2 linked regions of the Panacibacter microcysteis genome follow. The protein of the gene in region 2 interacts with the protein of the main gene of each other region in a pairwise test. Links are inferred from orthologs where the notes say so. Each region holds a gene or a part of one and is shown on either strand. Other genes may lie near its edges. The genes, in order: sucD and sucC.

What was found.
Region 1: the proteins of sucC (region 2) and sucD interact in binary tests that used the Escherichia coli proteins (3 or more experiments, as listed by UniProt). The link is inferred for Panacibacter microcysteis from one-to-one orthologs.

The regions. Positions count from the first base shown.
Region 1 is NZ_JADWYR010000001.1:263,889-270,893, reverse strand. Bases 1,737-4,515 are described here. They hold sucD (succinate--CoA ligase subunit alpha), read right to left. Parts: upstream 3,673-4,515; coding sequence 2,800-3,672; downstream 1,737-2,799. Other genes in these bases: I5907_RS01130 (DUF5686 family protein), read left to right, coding at 3,997-4,515; dprA (DNA-processing protein DprA), read right to left, coding at 1,737-2,548. Also shown: I5907_RS01155 (PorP/SprF family type IX secretion system membrane protein), read left to right, coding at 1-263; I5907_RS01150 (redoxin domain-containing protein), read left to right, coding at 504-974; I5907_RS01145 (T9SS type A sorting domain-containing protein), read left to right, coding at 1,049-1,399; more of dprA, read right to left, coding at 1,451-1,736; more of I5907_RS01130, read left to right, coding at 4,516-6,486; tRNA lysidine(34) synthetase TilS, read left to right, coding at 6,647-7,005. UniProt on the Escherichia coli protein: Succinyl-CoA synthetase functions in the citric acid cycle (TCA), coupling the hydrolysis of succinyl-CoA to the synthesis of either ATP or GTP and thus represents the only step of substrate-level phosphorylation in the TCA.
Region 2 is NZ_JADWYR010000003.1:346,113-353,230, forward strand. What follows is about bases 2,241-5,132. They hold sucC (ADP-forming succinate--CoA ligase subunit beta), read left to right. Parts: upstream 2,241-3,026; coding sequence 3,027-4,238; downstream 4,239-5,132. Other genes in these bases: I5907_RS20865 (sulfatase-like hydrolase/transferase), read right to left, coding at 2,241-2,559; hxpB (hexitol phosphatase HxpB), read right to left, coding at 4,545-5,132. In the rest of the region: I5907_RS20860 (tetratricopeptide repeat protein), read right to left, coding at 1-303; more of I5907_RS20865, read right to left, coding at 379-2,240; more of hxpB, read right to left, coding at 5,133-5,204; I5907_RS20880 (phosphoribosylaminoimidazolesuccinocarboxamide synthase), read right to left, coding at 5,241-6,170; I5907_RS20885 (TonB-dependent receptor domain-containing protein), read left to right, coding at 6,321-7,118. UniProt on the Escherichia coli protein: Succinyl-CoA synthetase functions in the citric acid cycle (TCA), coupling the hydrolysis of succinyl-CoA to the synthesis of either ATP or GTP and thus represents the only step of substrate-level phosphorylation in the TCA.

The sequences.
Region 1 (7,005 bases), on a different replicon or contig from region 2:
ATTCTGTAAAAATTGGAGAAGATTATACAAAGCCGAAATATGTTATTCATGCCGGCGGCTACCTTCGGTTGAAAGATGCATTTATACCGGTAATAAAACTAGACTACAACCCGTTTTCCATATCTATGAGTTACGATGCCAATGTTTCCCAGTTAAAAACTGCAAGCCAGGGCAGGGGCGGGTTCGAGCTGGCTATTTCCTATACAGGCTTTCTCGATCGCAACAATACCACGCAAAACGCGGTACTTTGTCCAAAATTCTAGGAAAGTAATGGGCCCGGCAGCAGAACATGTATGATGCTTCCGTTGCGTCGCACTCTTGTACTGTTGAAGCTATACGCAGCCACCGCGAAGACCGAAGCGGACTTCTTTCCGCATAATCTTTCCTGTCTCACCGTTGCACAATAAGTATTAATACTGATTTTTTGAGGTGTTTTTCAACAATTGGCCCTTAGATTGGTTAATGTTCCTGTATTTTGCATTATTAATAATCAATTAAAGAACATGAGCACAATAATAGGACAAAAAGCACCGGAGTTACAACTGTACGATACAGAAAGAAACCTTGTAAACCTGGCCGATCTTCAGGGCAGCAATGTACTGCTACTCTTTTTTCCATTGGCATTTACAGGTGTTTGTACAAAAGAGCTGTGCAGCGTAAGAGACAACATTGCTGCCTATAACAATATAAATGCAAAAGTGCTTGGCATTTCAGTAGATTCTCCGCAAACCCTTGCCCGGTTTAAAGAAGAGCAACACCTGAATTTTCCGTTACTGAGCGATTTTAACAAAGAGGCTTCTGCAGCATACGGTTGTTTGTACGAGTCATTTATTGGATGGATGAAAGGTGTTTCCAAGAGGTCTGCGTTTATCATTGACAAGGATGGCCTCGTGCAGTATGAAGAGGTGTTGGAAAATGCCGGAGAACTGCCAGACTTTGAAAAAATCAACCAAAAATTAGCGGAACTCAATTAATATTTGATAAAAACGTTAAATTGCAGATTCGTAAACAATAATATGTTGGTACTTTTATTGTACCAATTTATCTTATGAATAGAATTTTACACATTTCTTTTCTTACAAAGCGTTTGCTAACCTTCATCATAATAATTTTGATGACAGGTTATTCATTTGCTTCAGGTACCCAGGTAAAGATTATAAAATGCTATCCCAACCCGGCTACATCTGTTGTAAATTTTGAATTTCAAAATGGTGGTGATAAAAATGCAATCTTGCAGATTTACAGCTTCTCAGGAAAAAAAATGAAAGATGTTTCACTTGCATCAGGAAAAGCAACTGTAATCCTGGATAATGATTATTATCGTGGTATTTATGTTTACAGGCTTACAGATAAAAATGGACGCATAATAGAAACAGGTAAATTCCAGGTTGTTAAATAAGATTAGCCAAAAATATTCTTACAAACCACGCTTACCAGCGTGGTTTTTTGTTTAGGCAAGCCTGTACATTTTACCCGGCATGCTTATTACAACGTTTTGAAGTTCCAGGCTAAGTATACCTGCTGCTATTGCGCTGGTGCTGAGGTTACTTTTCAGCAACAACTCGTCTATATGCATACCCGGATTGCCGGACAGCAGATTTACAATCGTTTGCTCGTCAGCAGATAATTCTATAAATAATTCTTTTTGTACTTTACGTGTATTGTTTTTTTTCTGCCAACCCATTTTTTCAGCGAACTGTTGGGCATCTGTTAATAAAGTGGCGTGGTTATTTTTAATCAGATAGTTGCAACCCGCGCTTTTTGCATCAATAATTCTGCCCGGGCAGGCAAAGACATCGCGTCCATAGTTATGTGCCAGTTCCGCCGTTATCATGCTGCCGCCTTTGATGGCGGTTTCAACAACAATAGTTGCATCTGCCATGCCTGCTACAATGCGATTGCGCCTTGGGAAATTATGCCGGTCTGCCTTTGTATACCTGGTGAATTCAGTTAACAAGCCGCCCTGCAACATCATATCTTTTGCAAGTGCTTTATGCTGCGGAGGGTAAATATTGTCAAGGCCGTGTGCCAGCACACCAATTGTTGGTAACCCGTTTGCAAGTGCCGCCCTGTGCGCAATAGCATCTATACCAAAAGCCAGGCCGCTAAGTACTAAAACATGCTGTTCCCGAAGGTCTTCCACCAGTTTTTCTGTTACCTGTTTGCCATAGTCTGTGCTCGTTCTGGTGCCGATAATACTGATGATTTTAGCATGATTAAGATCTGCATTTCCACGGTAATAAAGCAGGACCGGCGCATCAATACACTTAAGCAAGCGCTGCGGGTAATCTTTGTCTTTTATGAAAAAAGTTTGTATTTTATATTTTTCAATGAACAGCAACTCATCTTCTGCCAGGTTGAATTGAGTAAAGTTTTTTACTGCGGCAGCCCTGACTTCGCCAATCAAATCTACCTTTCCCAGTTTTGAAGCGGAGGCTTTAAAAACAGCTTCTGCGCTGCCAAAATGCTCTATAAGCGCTTTTGCCTGAACAGCACCAATATTTGGAACCATGGTAAGAGCAACCTGGTAAAGTGTGTCATGACACATGTAGCTATCCGTTTTTTACGGATAAAGATAAAGGGTTTGCTAAAAGTTATGATGATATTTAATAATATGTACCGGTGAGCTTCTTTAAATCATGCACCATTGAAATATTCGCCTGGATCTTCGCAGTTGCTGCATATAGCTTCAACAGTACAAGAGTGCGACGCAACGAACGCTTAATATTGCTACAGGAGCCTGGCTAATAAAAAAATGACCGCCTGTAAAGACGGTCATTTATAAACTTAAATGTTTGTTTACTTTTTTAGCGCTTCTGCCATGGTTTTACCAATATCTGCAGGGCTTGCCACCACATGAATGCCACACTCAGCCATGATCTTCATTTTAGCTGCAGCTGTATCATCTGCACCACCAATGATAGCGCCGGCATGTCCCATTCTGCGGCCTGGAGGTGCAGTTTGACCGGCAATGAAACCAACAACCGGTTTGGTGCCATTTTCTTTTATCCAGCGGGCAGCCTCAGCTTCCATACCGCCACCGATCTCTCCAATCATAATAATTCCGTCTGTATCAGCATCATTCATAAGTAATTCAACAGCCTCCTTTGTGGTGGTTCCAATAATAGGATCGCCACCAATACCGATTGCTGTAGTAATACCCAGGCCCGCCTTTACAACCTGGTCTGCGGCCTCGTATGTAAGGGTGCCGGATTTTGAAACGATACCGATTTTACCTGGTTTGAAAATGAAGCCAGGCATAATACCCACTTTAGCCTCGCCGGCGGTGATAACGCCGGGACAGTTGGGGCCGATCAATCTTGTAGATTTACCACGCAGGTAATCTTTTACTTTCACCATATCCTGCACAGGAATACCTTCTGTTATACAAACCACCAATGCTATACTGGCATCGGCTGCTTCCATAATTGCATCGGCAGCAAAAGCCGGTGGTACAAATATGATGCTTACGTTTGCGCCGGTATTTTTTACCGCATCTGCCACAGTATTGAATACCGGTTTATCCAGATGTGTACTGCCACCTTTGCCAGGTGTAACACCACCTACTACATTTGTTCCGTACTCTATCATCTGGCCTGCATGGAAAGTTCCTTCTGTACCGGTAAAACCCTGTACAATGATCTTCGAATTTTTATTCACTAATACTGACATGATGCAATTTTTTTCGGTTGCGCAAAAATAGGTGAAAGCACTTATAGTTTAGACTTTATCATCAGCAGTTTTTAGCATGTATAAGATGCGATGAGCTTTTCTTAGCCCCGTTATTTTGCTGCCGGGTTAAGCTTGCCACTTGACTGCCCTGGCCAACAACATTGCCAAAGTATTACTATTTTTACACATTCATTCAAAACCTGCTCTGCAATAAGAATCGTAGATCGATGGATGATAACACCCATTGTTAAACTAATTGTAATTGCCTGCCGTATGTAAAAGAGTTGAGATTCCTTTTTTTAACTGGACTAATTTTGGTTTTGTATGGCATTGAAGAAAAAGCTGGGTTTGATTATTTTGTTGCTAACGGCGTATGTAAACATCATTCATGCGCAGTCGAAGACATTGAGCGGAATTGTATTGGATAAGCAAAGTGATGAGCCTATACCTTATGCATCTGTGGTGTTTAAGGTTAGCGGCCGCGGTATGATAACGGATTCTGCAGGGAAATTTTCCTTCTCATTAAACACATGGCCTGCAGGCGACACACTGCAGGTACTCAACGTTGGTTATAAAATAGCTGAAATCCCCGTTGCACTGCTGAAAGATTCTGCATCTGTTACCATTTATATAGAAGTTGAGGCACCCAAAAATGAGGCTGTTGTAAAAGCCAAATACAACAGGGCGCTCTGGTTCTGGCGAAAAATCATTTCAAAGAAACCAGTTAATGACCGTTCCAACTACAGCAACTTTGGCTATGAAGTGTACAACAAGCTCGAACTGGATCTTAATAAAGTAAACAGGGATAAACTGGAACGGAACTTTGCACTAAAGCCGCTGAAATTCGCTTTTGACTATACCGACACGTCTTCTGAAAAAGACCCTTTTTTGCCGGTTTACCTTACTGAAACAATCTCTGATTATTATTACGAGAAAAAACCTTACCGTACAAGAGAAGTAATCAAGGCCACCAATGCAAGCGGGTTCAACAACGAAAGCTGGATGAAACAACTGGGTGCAACCTACCAGAATGTAAATGTGTACAGCAACCTTATTCCTGTGCTGGATAAATCTTTTATTTCGCCTTTCAGTGATAATGCAGACAACTATTACAACTTCAAATTACTCGATACACAATACCTGGGCGGCCGAAGGCTGGTGCATTTTCAATTTAAACCTAAACATGTAGGTGAGAATACTTTTGAAGGTGATAGCTGGATACATGATACAACATTTGCGGTGCAGAAAGTTACCCTGCGGCCGGCACTCGATGCAAACATCAACTTTGTTACGGGGCTTACATTGATACAGGAGTATAAACTGGTAAGCGATTCTTCGTGGTTTTTGTATAAAGACAAGTTCGTGGTTGATATTGCTCCGGTTGGTGCCAACCGCCTCGGTTTTAAAGGAAGAAAAACCACCACCTACAGAAATGTGTTGATCAACAGCAGCACAGTGATCAACGAACTAAATAAAGGTAAAAGCAATGAAGAGATCATCCTCGTTCCAAATACCACAGACCTGCCAGATTCTTTTTGGGTGCAGCACCGTTTCGAGCCCCTCAACAAAAACGAACAAAACATTTATAAACTGCTCGATACACTCGAGAACAATAAAACTTTTCTTTTCTATAAAAATTCAATAGACTTTCTTACCACCGGTACAAAGTATATTGGCAATTATGTTATTGGTCCATGGTATTACTGGTTTTCCGGCAACAGGTGGGAGGGTACAAGGGTACGTTTCGATCTGTCTACCAATCGTGGTTTTAGCCAGCACTGGTATTTGCACGGTTACCTGGCTTATGGGTTTACAGATAAAAAATACAAAGGCCAGGCTGAAATAAAGTACCAGTTTAGCCGAAAGCCATGGAGCTACCTGCTTGCCTCTTACAAAAGTGATCTGGATAATGGCCAGGTTGTGTACGACCAGCTGGGCAGCGATAACGTATTTGCTGTATTTGCACGTAAACCCAATGTGCCATTTAAATTTCAGCAGATAACAGAAAAGAAACTCGAGTATTTTACCGAAACCAATAAGAATTTCTCCGTTGGGTTAACGCTTTCCAGCAGGCAATACAAAGCATTGCTCAATCTGCCTGGCAAGGACGCTTTTCCCACAACTGATGGCGAGCCGCTTAACTCTTTTGAAACACGTCTCAGGTTACGATATGCATACCAGGAGCGTTTCCTGGAAAGCAATTTTGATCGTTCCAGTTTTGGCAGCCAGTACCCCATTGTGCAACTAGTCTTCACACATGGCTTCAGCGGCGTACTCAACAGCAGCTACGATTATAATAAAATCGATCTGAGTATTTCTGATTACCTCAAAATTCCGCCATACGGCACACTGCGTTACAATTTCTTTGCGGGCAAAGTATTTGGTACGCTGCCTTACCAGATGCTGGTACACCAGCCGGGCAATGAGTGGTACTACTACAGTTATCATTCATTCAATCTCATGAACCGTTTTGAATACCTTACCGACCGCTATGCTGGCTTTAATATCGAGCACAATATTGGCAGTGGACTGTTCAGGTACATACCCATTACACGTAAACTTAAACTCAGGCAGTTTTGGGAGGTAAAAGGGGTTGCAGGCAATCTTAGCAATGCCAATAAGCAGCTCAATTTTGTTACCGGTGCGCCATTCAAATCGCTCGACGGCAACCTTTATATGGAGGTGGGAACCGGTATTGATAATATCCTCAAATTCTTCCGCATCGATTTTATATGGCGTGTGTTGCCACGGCCTCTGCCGGATGTGAAACAGCAACGTTTTGGTGTTTTCGGCGGCTTCAGGTTTACATTGTAAGATTTATGGGGAGCCGGGCATTGGAACAACTATTGAGCTCCTGTTGCGTCGCACTCTTGTGCGCCATAAGCGGTGGCAGCAACGATACTGCATTTCAACACAGGTCCTGTGCAAACAGTTTGAAACCTGCAAACTCAAACTTTCCTTCTATTTTTACCGCATGTTATTACCAAGGTTCCTGCATTTTCTAAAAGAGCAGTTTCATTTGCAGCCCGCACAAACAACATTACTGCTGGCCGTAAGCGGTGGCATAGACAGCGTTGTATTAACCGATCTGTGTGCTAAAGCAGGATTTGATTTTCTTATTGCGCATGTTAATTTTCAACTGCGTGGCGCGGAAAGCGACAGAGATGAAACCTTTGTACGATCGTTACAGACGAAGTACAATAAAAAGGTATTTGTACAGAAATTCGATACCGCAGCGTACGCTGCAGAATACAAACTATCTATACAGGAAGCAGCCCGCAACCTGCGTTACGAATGGTTTGCATCACTGCTGAAAAAAGAGCTGCCTGCAGG
Region 2 (7,118 bases):
AAGTTCTTCATATGCGCTTCTCAGTTCGTTGTATGCGTGATTATCTTTCGCCGTTCTTGCAGCAGTCATGCCTTTCTCATACCATGCAACAGCGTTTTCTTTTTCGCCCAGTTCTTCGAGCAGTTTTCCCAACTGGTAATAAGAGCCAACGTAAGACGGATCTTTTGTAAGAATATCTTCAAAAAGCTTTCTCGCCATGGCATCGTCATTCATTTTCCTGAACTCCAGTGCAAGTGCGTGTTTCAGAAAATTATCATCAGGAGATTTCTCCAGGTAAGCCTGTAATTTTTCTATACGGTTCATACATCAAAAATACTGTAAAAAAGAAGCGCCGTATGTATGAGCGGCGCTTCTTTAAGGAATAATATTCTGGCAGTATTAATGCTGTATAATAAATTTCATCCGGCTGTGATTGACATCTTCTGTTATGTAGAGATAGTAAACACCCGAGGTAAGTGACAACAGATCGAGACTAAAGGTGTTTGCACCTTTGCTGCTGCTGCGTTTTTGGGTGAACAATGTTTTGCCTGCCAGGTCTGTCACCTGCAGGTTAATGTCCCGGTTGGTCAGGGCTGTATATTGTACATTGATCACACCTTTGGATGGATTTGGGTACAACGTGTGAGCCATGGGTTGTACAGTTGTTGTTACTGCGTTACTGCCAACAGCCGACAATGCTGTTGCAGGACAGGAATTGGTAACCTTTGTAACGCCGGAAGTGCTGCTGCACCCAGCTTTGGTATTGGTTGCAACCACCCGGTAATTCCCCACCAGTTTTGCTGTAAACGAGATGCCCGTTGCACCGGCAATATCTACATTGCCCCTGCTCCATTGATAAGCAGAGTTTGGCAACGGGTTACTAACGGTAAGTAAAACAGAATCTGTGATACAAATATCAAGGCTGCCGGTAGGTGCTATTTTTGGTAAAACCTTTCCTTCATCAATTATCTCGTTACAGTTATCATCTAAGCCATTGCAGGTCTTTTCTGCAGCGCCCGGGTTTACAGAAGCTTTTGTATCGTTACAGTCGCCCGGTGTTGACACATACCCTTTGTGGGCAAAATATGCAATAATGGTGTCTGCTCTTGTGCCGTATGTATCGCCATCTGCATCCCTGTAAAATGTTTTTGTCTTATACTTTGGTGGTTTTGCCCCCTGCCAGTTATTCACTAATAAATTACGCATGGTATCCAACACACCTGCATATTGGGGGTTGGTAACAAGATTGGTAAATTCATCAGGGTCATTAATGATGTCGTAGAGTTCTTCTCCATCTACACCCCATGAGTTATAATGGTATTGAGTTGTTCTTACCGCATCGGAAAGTGTAGTGTCGCTGCTGCCTTGCCTGTCAACCCTTCTTACCTGTGCAAAGGCTGCGGCTTTCCAGCGCACATTTTGCCTGTCAAGCAACGGTACCAGGCTCGAACCTTCCTGGTCTGCAGGTATGGGCAGGCTGCAAAGTTCTGCGAGAGTCGCGTATAGGTCAACCAATTCGACCGGGCTGTTGTGAATGCCTGCAGGCTTACCCGGCGCGCATACCACGAGCGGAACTCTTAACGCTCCTTCAAACAGTGTTTGTTTAAACCAAAGGCCGTTGTGCTCGCCTGTTTGTATGCCATGATCACTTGTAAATACTACCACGGTATTCTTCCACGCATCTTCGGTGTCCAGTTCGTCCATTACCTTACCGATCAAATCATCCACCTGTGTTATTTCGGCGTAGTATGCATGCCTTATGTTGCGCCACTCATCCGGGGGATATTGTTCCAGGCTTTTCAGCGCCGGTAGCGGTATGTCGTCTGCGTCGTTTACCGGGGTATTGGGCAGCGTAATGTTGCCAGACCCGTTTCCGTATACGTTTGTTTTAGTGCCTGCAAGGTCTACAGGCAATAATTGCTGTGTTGCAGCATCGCCAATTTTGTTCCATGCAGACAGAATGGGATCAAATTCATTGTGCGCTTCCAGGCCCAGTGCGTAGAAATAGGGTTTGCCTGTTCCGGGTTGCTGCATATGCCTGATCATAGCTGTTGTAAATACGCCGCTCCTCGTGTCTTCCACTATTTTGCGGGATGTATCTACCCACCATTTGGGCGAGCCGCCAATACCGGAAATGCCATCTCCCGAAACGCTGTCGTAGTAATAGTTCCAGGCTATTTCTTCTTCGTGCCCACAGGTCATTTTCCCAAATTTGGCAGTATAATAGCCAAGGCTTTGAAAGTACTCCGGTAAAAATTTATAATCGGCGCCCAGTTTTACACGAATACTGGTGCCATTGTTTAGTACGCCGGTAGAGTTTGGTCTTTTGCCGCTAAGGAGTGTTGCCCGGCTTGGGCTGCACAGCGCGTATTGGCAATACACCTGTTTAAACATTGTGCCGTGTTCCATGAGCCGGTAGAAATTAGGTGTAGGCACGTCGCTGTTGCCGTATGCCTCAAATACGGCCCCAAGATCATCTACTACGATAAAAATAACATTGGGCTTTTGTTGTGCACGCAGCAAAGATGAGAAAAGCAGAAGCGACAGTACAAATGTTAGTTGGGTAAGTGTTTTGGTCATAATACAATTATTTGGTGTGTCCACATGCGTGGTAAATAAGATGCAGTCATCATAGGTATAGAAAGATGGAGGTATTGAACAGTTGGTTGCTTAAACAGAGAAACTCTTAACAGGAAAACTTTTGTTCAGGAAAAATTGTGCCATTCATGTGCGTATCAGCCTGCAGTCAACATGTACGGGTAAGGAACAGTAAAATCTTTCTTTCGGGTATCGTTGTTTTGCAGGCTTTACGATTGTTACATAGGCAAGATATAAATTCCCGTTGTAAATTAAAAACCGGGCACAAGGTTATTTGAAGCAGACATAGCATAGATCACGTTTAACCGGGTTGTAAAAAAATATTGAGTAATGTTTGCAGGCAGCATAAAACTGTTTTTGCAACGTAAACCAAATAACAGATTTGATCGTTTTTTCACGGCTTGTAACTTGTTTCATTTACTCCTATCTTCGCAACCAAATTTTACAGTATGAACCTACATGAATACCAGGCAAAAGAACTGCTGAAAAAATACAATGTGCCCGTACAGGAAGGCATTGCGGTGGATAATGTAATGAGCGCCGAAGAAGCGTATCGCCAGATTAAAACACAAACAGGAAACAATTTTGCCGTGGTTAAAGCCCAGATTCATGCGGGTGGCCGTGGTAAAGGTAAAATAGAGGGCACTGAACAGCGCGGTGTAGCCGTGGCAAAGAGCCTTGAAGATATCAGCAGCATTGCCAAAAATATTTTAGGTCATACATTGGTAACCATTCAAACAGGTGCTGCGGGTAAAAAGGTAAACAAGATACTGGTAGCACAGGATGTGTATTATCCCGGTCCAAACCCTGTAAAAGAATTTTACCTGTCTATCCTTCTCGATCGTGCAAAAGGACAAAATGTAATTATGTACAGTACAGAAGGCGGAATGGATATTGAAGAAGTTGCGCACAGCACACCTGAGAAAATTTATAAAGAATGGGTACACCCGGGTGGTGGCCTGCAGGGTTTCCAGGCAAGAAAGATTGCCTTCAACCTCGGTCTTAGCGGCGAGGCTTTTAAAAACTGTGTAAAGTTTGTAACCAACCTGTACAACGCGTATGTGGGGCTCGATTGCTCCATGCTTGAGATTAACCCGCTTTTCAAAACAAGTGATGAGAAGATAATTGCGGTTGACTGTAAAATGAATCTTGATGAGAATGCATTGATGCGTCACCCGGATCTTGCAGCAATGAGAGATATTACAGAAGAAGACCCTACAGAAGTAGAAGCAGGTCAGTTTAACCTCAACTTTGTAAAACTTGATGGTAATGTTGGCTGTATGGTAAACGGCGCAGGCCTGGCCATGGCTACGATGGATATGATCAAACTGAGTGGCGGAGAGCCTGCCAACTTTCTTGATGTAGGCGGTACCGCAAATGCGCAAACGGTAGAAGCCGGTTTCCGCATAATCATGAAAGACCCAAATGTAAAAGCCATCCTCATCAACATTTTTGGCGGTATTGTGCGTTGCGACAGGGTTGCGGCCGGTGTTATTGAAGCATATAACAAACTGGGCAATATCAACATTCCTATCATTGTTCGTTTACAGGGCACCAATGCAGCAGAAGCAAAGAAGCTTATAGATGAAAGTGGTCTTAAAGTACAGAGTGCAATTCAGTTAAGCGAAGCTGCTGACCTCGTTAAAAATGCAGTTGCTTAGTTAATCATATTTTTTTATCGAAACTCCTGCAATTTTTGCGGGAGTTTTTTTTATGTACCCGGCAGCAGTGCTGCTATTAAACTTTGGTTGCGTCGCACGCTTGTACTGCATATCATTATGCAGCAAGGTGCTACCGGCGTAAGCTTTTTACAACCATTTTATTTGCGGTGTTGCAAAACTTAATAAAGAAGAGTGATCATAAGGAAGTGGGAGGAAAGCGCAACGAAAAGATGCCATAAAAACCATCAGTACAAGTGAGTGACACAACCGGCGATGCCATGAAAAACGATTGCCGGTTACAAAAACTTACTGCATCAGGTTTAAATGCAGCTCGCCAAAATTTTGTAATGATGAAATCCTGAGATCTGCAATAACCCATTTCTCACTCTTTTGCTGGCTGAAATGTGGCACCACCACGCATTTCATGCGGGCTGCTTTTACGGCAATAAGACCGGGAAATGAATCTTCGAAACAAATACATTCCAGCGGGTCTGCATTTAATGCAAGGGCACAATCCAGGTAAACCTGTGGGTGTGGCTTGCCATGGGGTAAGTTTTCTGCCGACGCCTTTGCCTGCACAAACTGTTGCAGACCGCACATTTCAATAGCCTTATCAATCATACCCAGCGGTGAAGAAGATGCAATGCCTATTTTAAAACCGCGCTCATGAAAGAAGCGGAAGATGTACGGCACGCCCGGCATAACTCTGCCTTTCTGTTCTATTTTTTCAATTACTTTTTCGAAGATCAGTTTTTCTGCACGGGCATGTTCTGCATCGCCCAGGTTGAAATGCTGAAACCACCATTGCACAAATTCTTTTGTACGCAAACCTGTAGTGGAATGATATTGTTCTTCAGAAAGGGAAACGCCGTACATCCTGAAAACTTCTGCTGCTGCTTCGTTCCAGAGTGGTTCGCTGTCGATCAAAAGTCCGTCCATATCGAAAATAGCCGTATTCAGTTGCATGGGCAGTTGTATGGTTGCTGTAAACTGGTATTGGTGTTAAGCGCTAAAGTTGCTGAGGCTTGAAATGATGCATTCGTATGTTTCTTCGTCGCTCAGTTCCTTCGGTTTAAAAGGCTCGCCAATAACCTGCTCGTATAATTCTATGTAGCGTTTGGAGATGGTGTCAACCCATTCATCAGTCATGTCAGGCACTGTTTGCCCTTCCTTGCCCATAAAGTTGTTGGCAATAAGCCATTCGCGTACAAACTCTTTGCTAAGTTGCTTCTGGCGTTCGCCTTTTTGCTGGCGTTCTTCATAACCATCTGCATAGAAATAGCGCGATGAATCGGGTGTATGAATTTCATCCATCAAAACAATCTGGTCTTTCAGTTTGCCAAATTCGTATTTCGTATCCACGAGTATAAGGCCGCGTTTGGCAGCAATTTCTTTACCCCTGGCAAAAAGAGCCAAAGTGTATTTGCAAAGCGTTTCCCACTCATCTTTTGTTGCAAGGCCACCGGCGATAATTTCTTCTGCTGAGATGTCTTCATCGTGGCCTTCAGAAGCTTTTGTGGAAGGCGTTATAATAGGAGAGGGGAAAAAGTCGTTTTCTTTTAGACCTTCCGGCATTTGTACACCGCAAAGTGTTCTTTTGCCAGCGTTGTAGGTGCGCCATGCATGCCCCGTAAGGTTGCCACGCACGACCATTTCAATTTTGAATGGTTCGCATTTTTTGCCGATGGCAACATTGGGCGCAGGGGTGGCGTATAACCAGTTTTGACAAATATCCTGGGTGGCCCCCAGCATGTAAGCAGCTATTTGATTTAAAACCTGTCCTTTATAAGGTATCGGTCTTGGTAAAATAACATCGAAGGCAGAAATACGGTTGCTCGCTATCATTACCAGCCATTGATTATTAATAGTATAAACGTCTCTTACTTTTCCTTTATAAAAGGAGGTTTGGTGAGGGAATGTAAAGTTTGCCATGTGCCAAAATTATCTCTTTATGGGTTTACAGCATGGTATTACAGATTAAATAGCGTAATTTATCTGCACAAATGTGGACAATAAAAATTTTACGAGAAAAATAACAATTGTTATCATTGCCTGTTCAACTTAATTTAAACTAACATCCTCATGAGAAAGAGTCAGTGCATTCCAGTGATTTGCTTTGTCGCCCTGTTAATCAGTTTTAAAAGTTTTGCTCAAACAACAACAGTATCAGGAAAGATTTTAAACAGCACTACCAAGGAATCTGTTTCCGCGGTATCTGTCGTTATCAAAGGTTCAGCAATAGGTGCATATACCGATGACAAGGGAAACTTTAAATTTACTACTTCACAAAAGCCTCCGTTTACATTAGTGGTAAGCGCTATCAGCTTTGAAACAAAAGAAGTGGAATACAACGGGGGAGAAGTTACTGTAGAATTAAATGTTTCTTATGCACTTGGCCAGGATATCGTGGTAGCTGCAACCAAATTACCGCAAAGAATAATGGAAGCACCGGTTTCAATAGAGCGTGTTAACGCATCAACTATAAGAAACACGCCGGGTGCCAGTTATTATGATGCATTGAATAACTTAAAAGGTGTTGACATTACAACATCCAGCTATACTTTTAAAACAGTTAGTACAAGAGGGTTTAATGGCAGCGGTAATTTACGTTTCAACCAATTGGTAGATGGTATGGACAACGCGGCACCAAGCCTTAATTTTTCTGTGGGTAATGTGATCGGGCTTTCTGAACTGGATGTTGATAATATGGAATTGTTGTCCGGTGCATCTTCTGCACTCTATGGTTCGGGGGGCATGAACGGTACGTTGCTTGTATCCAGTAAAGATCCTTTTAAATACCAGGGTGTAAGTTTCCAAATCAAGCAGGGAGTAAACCATATTAATGATTCAAGACATAATGCTGCACCTTTTTATGACTGG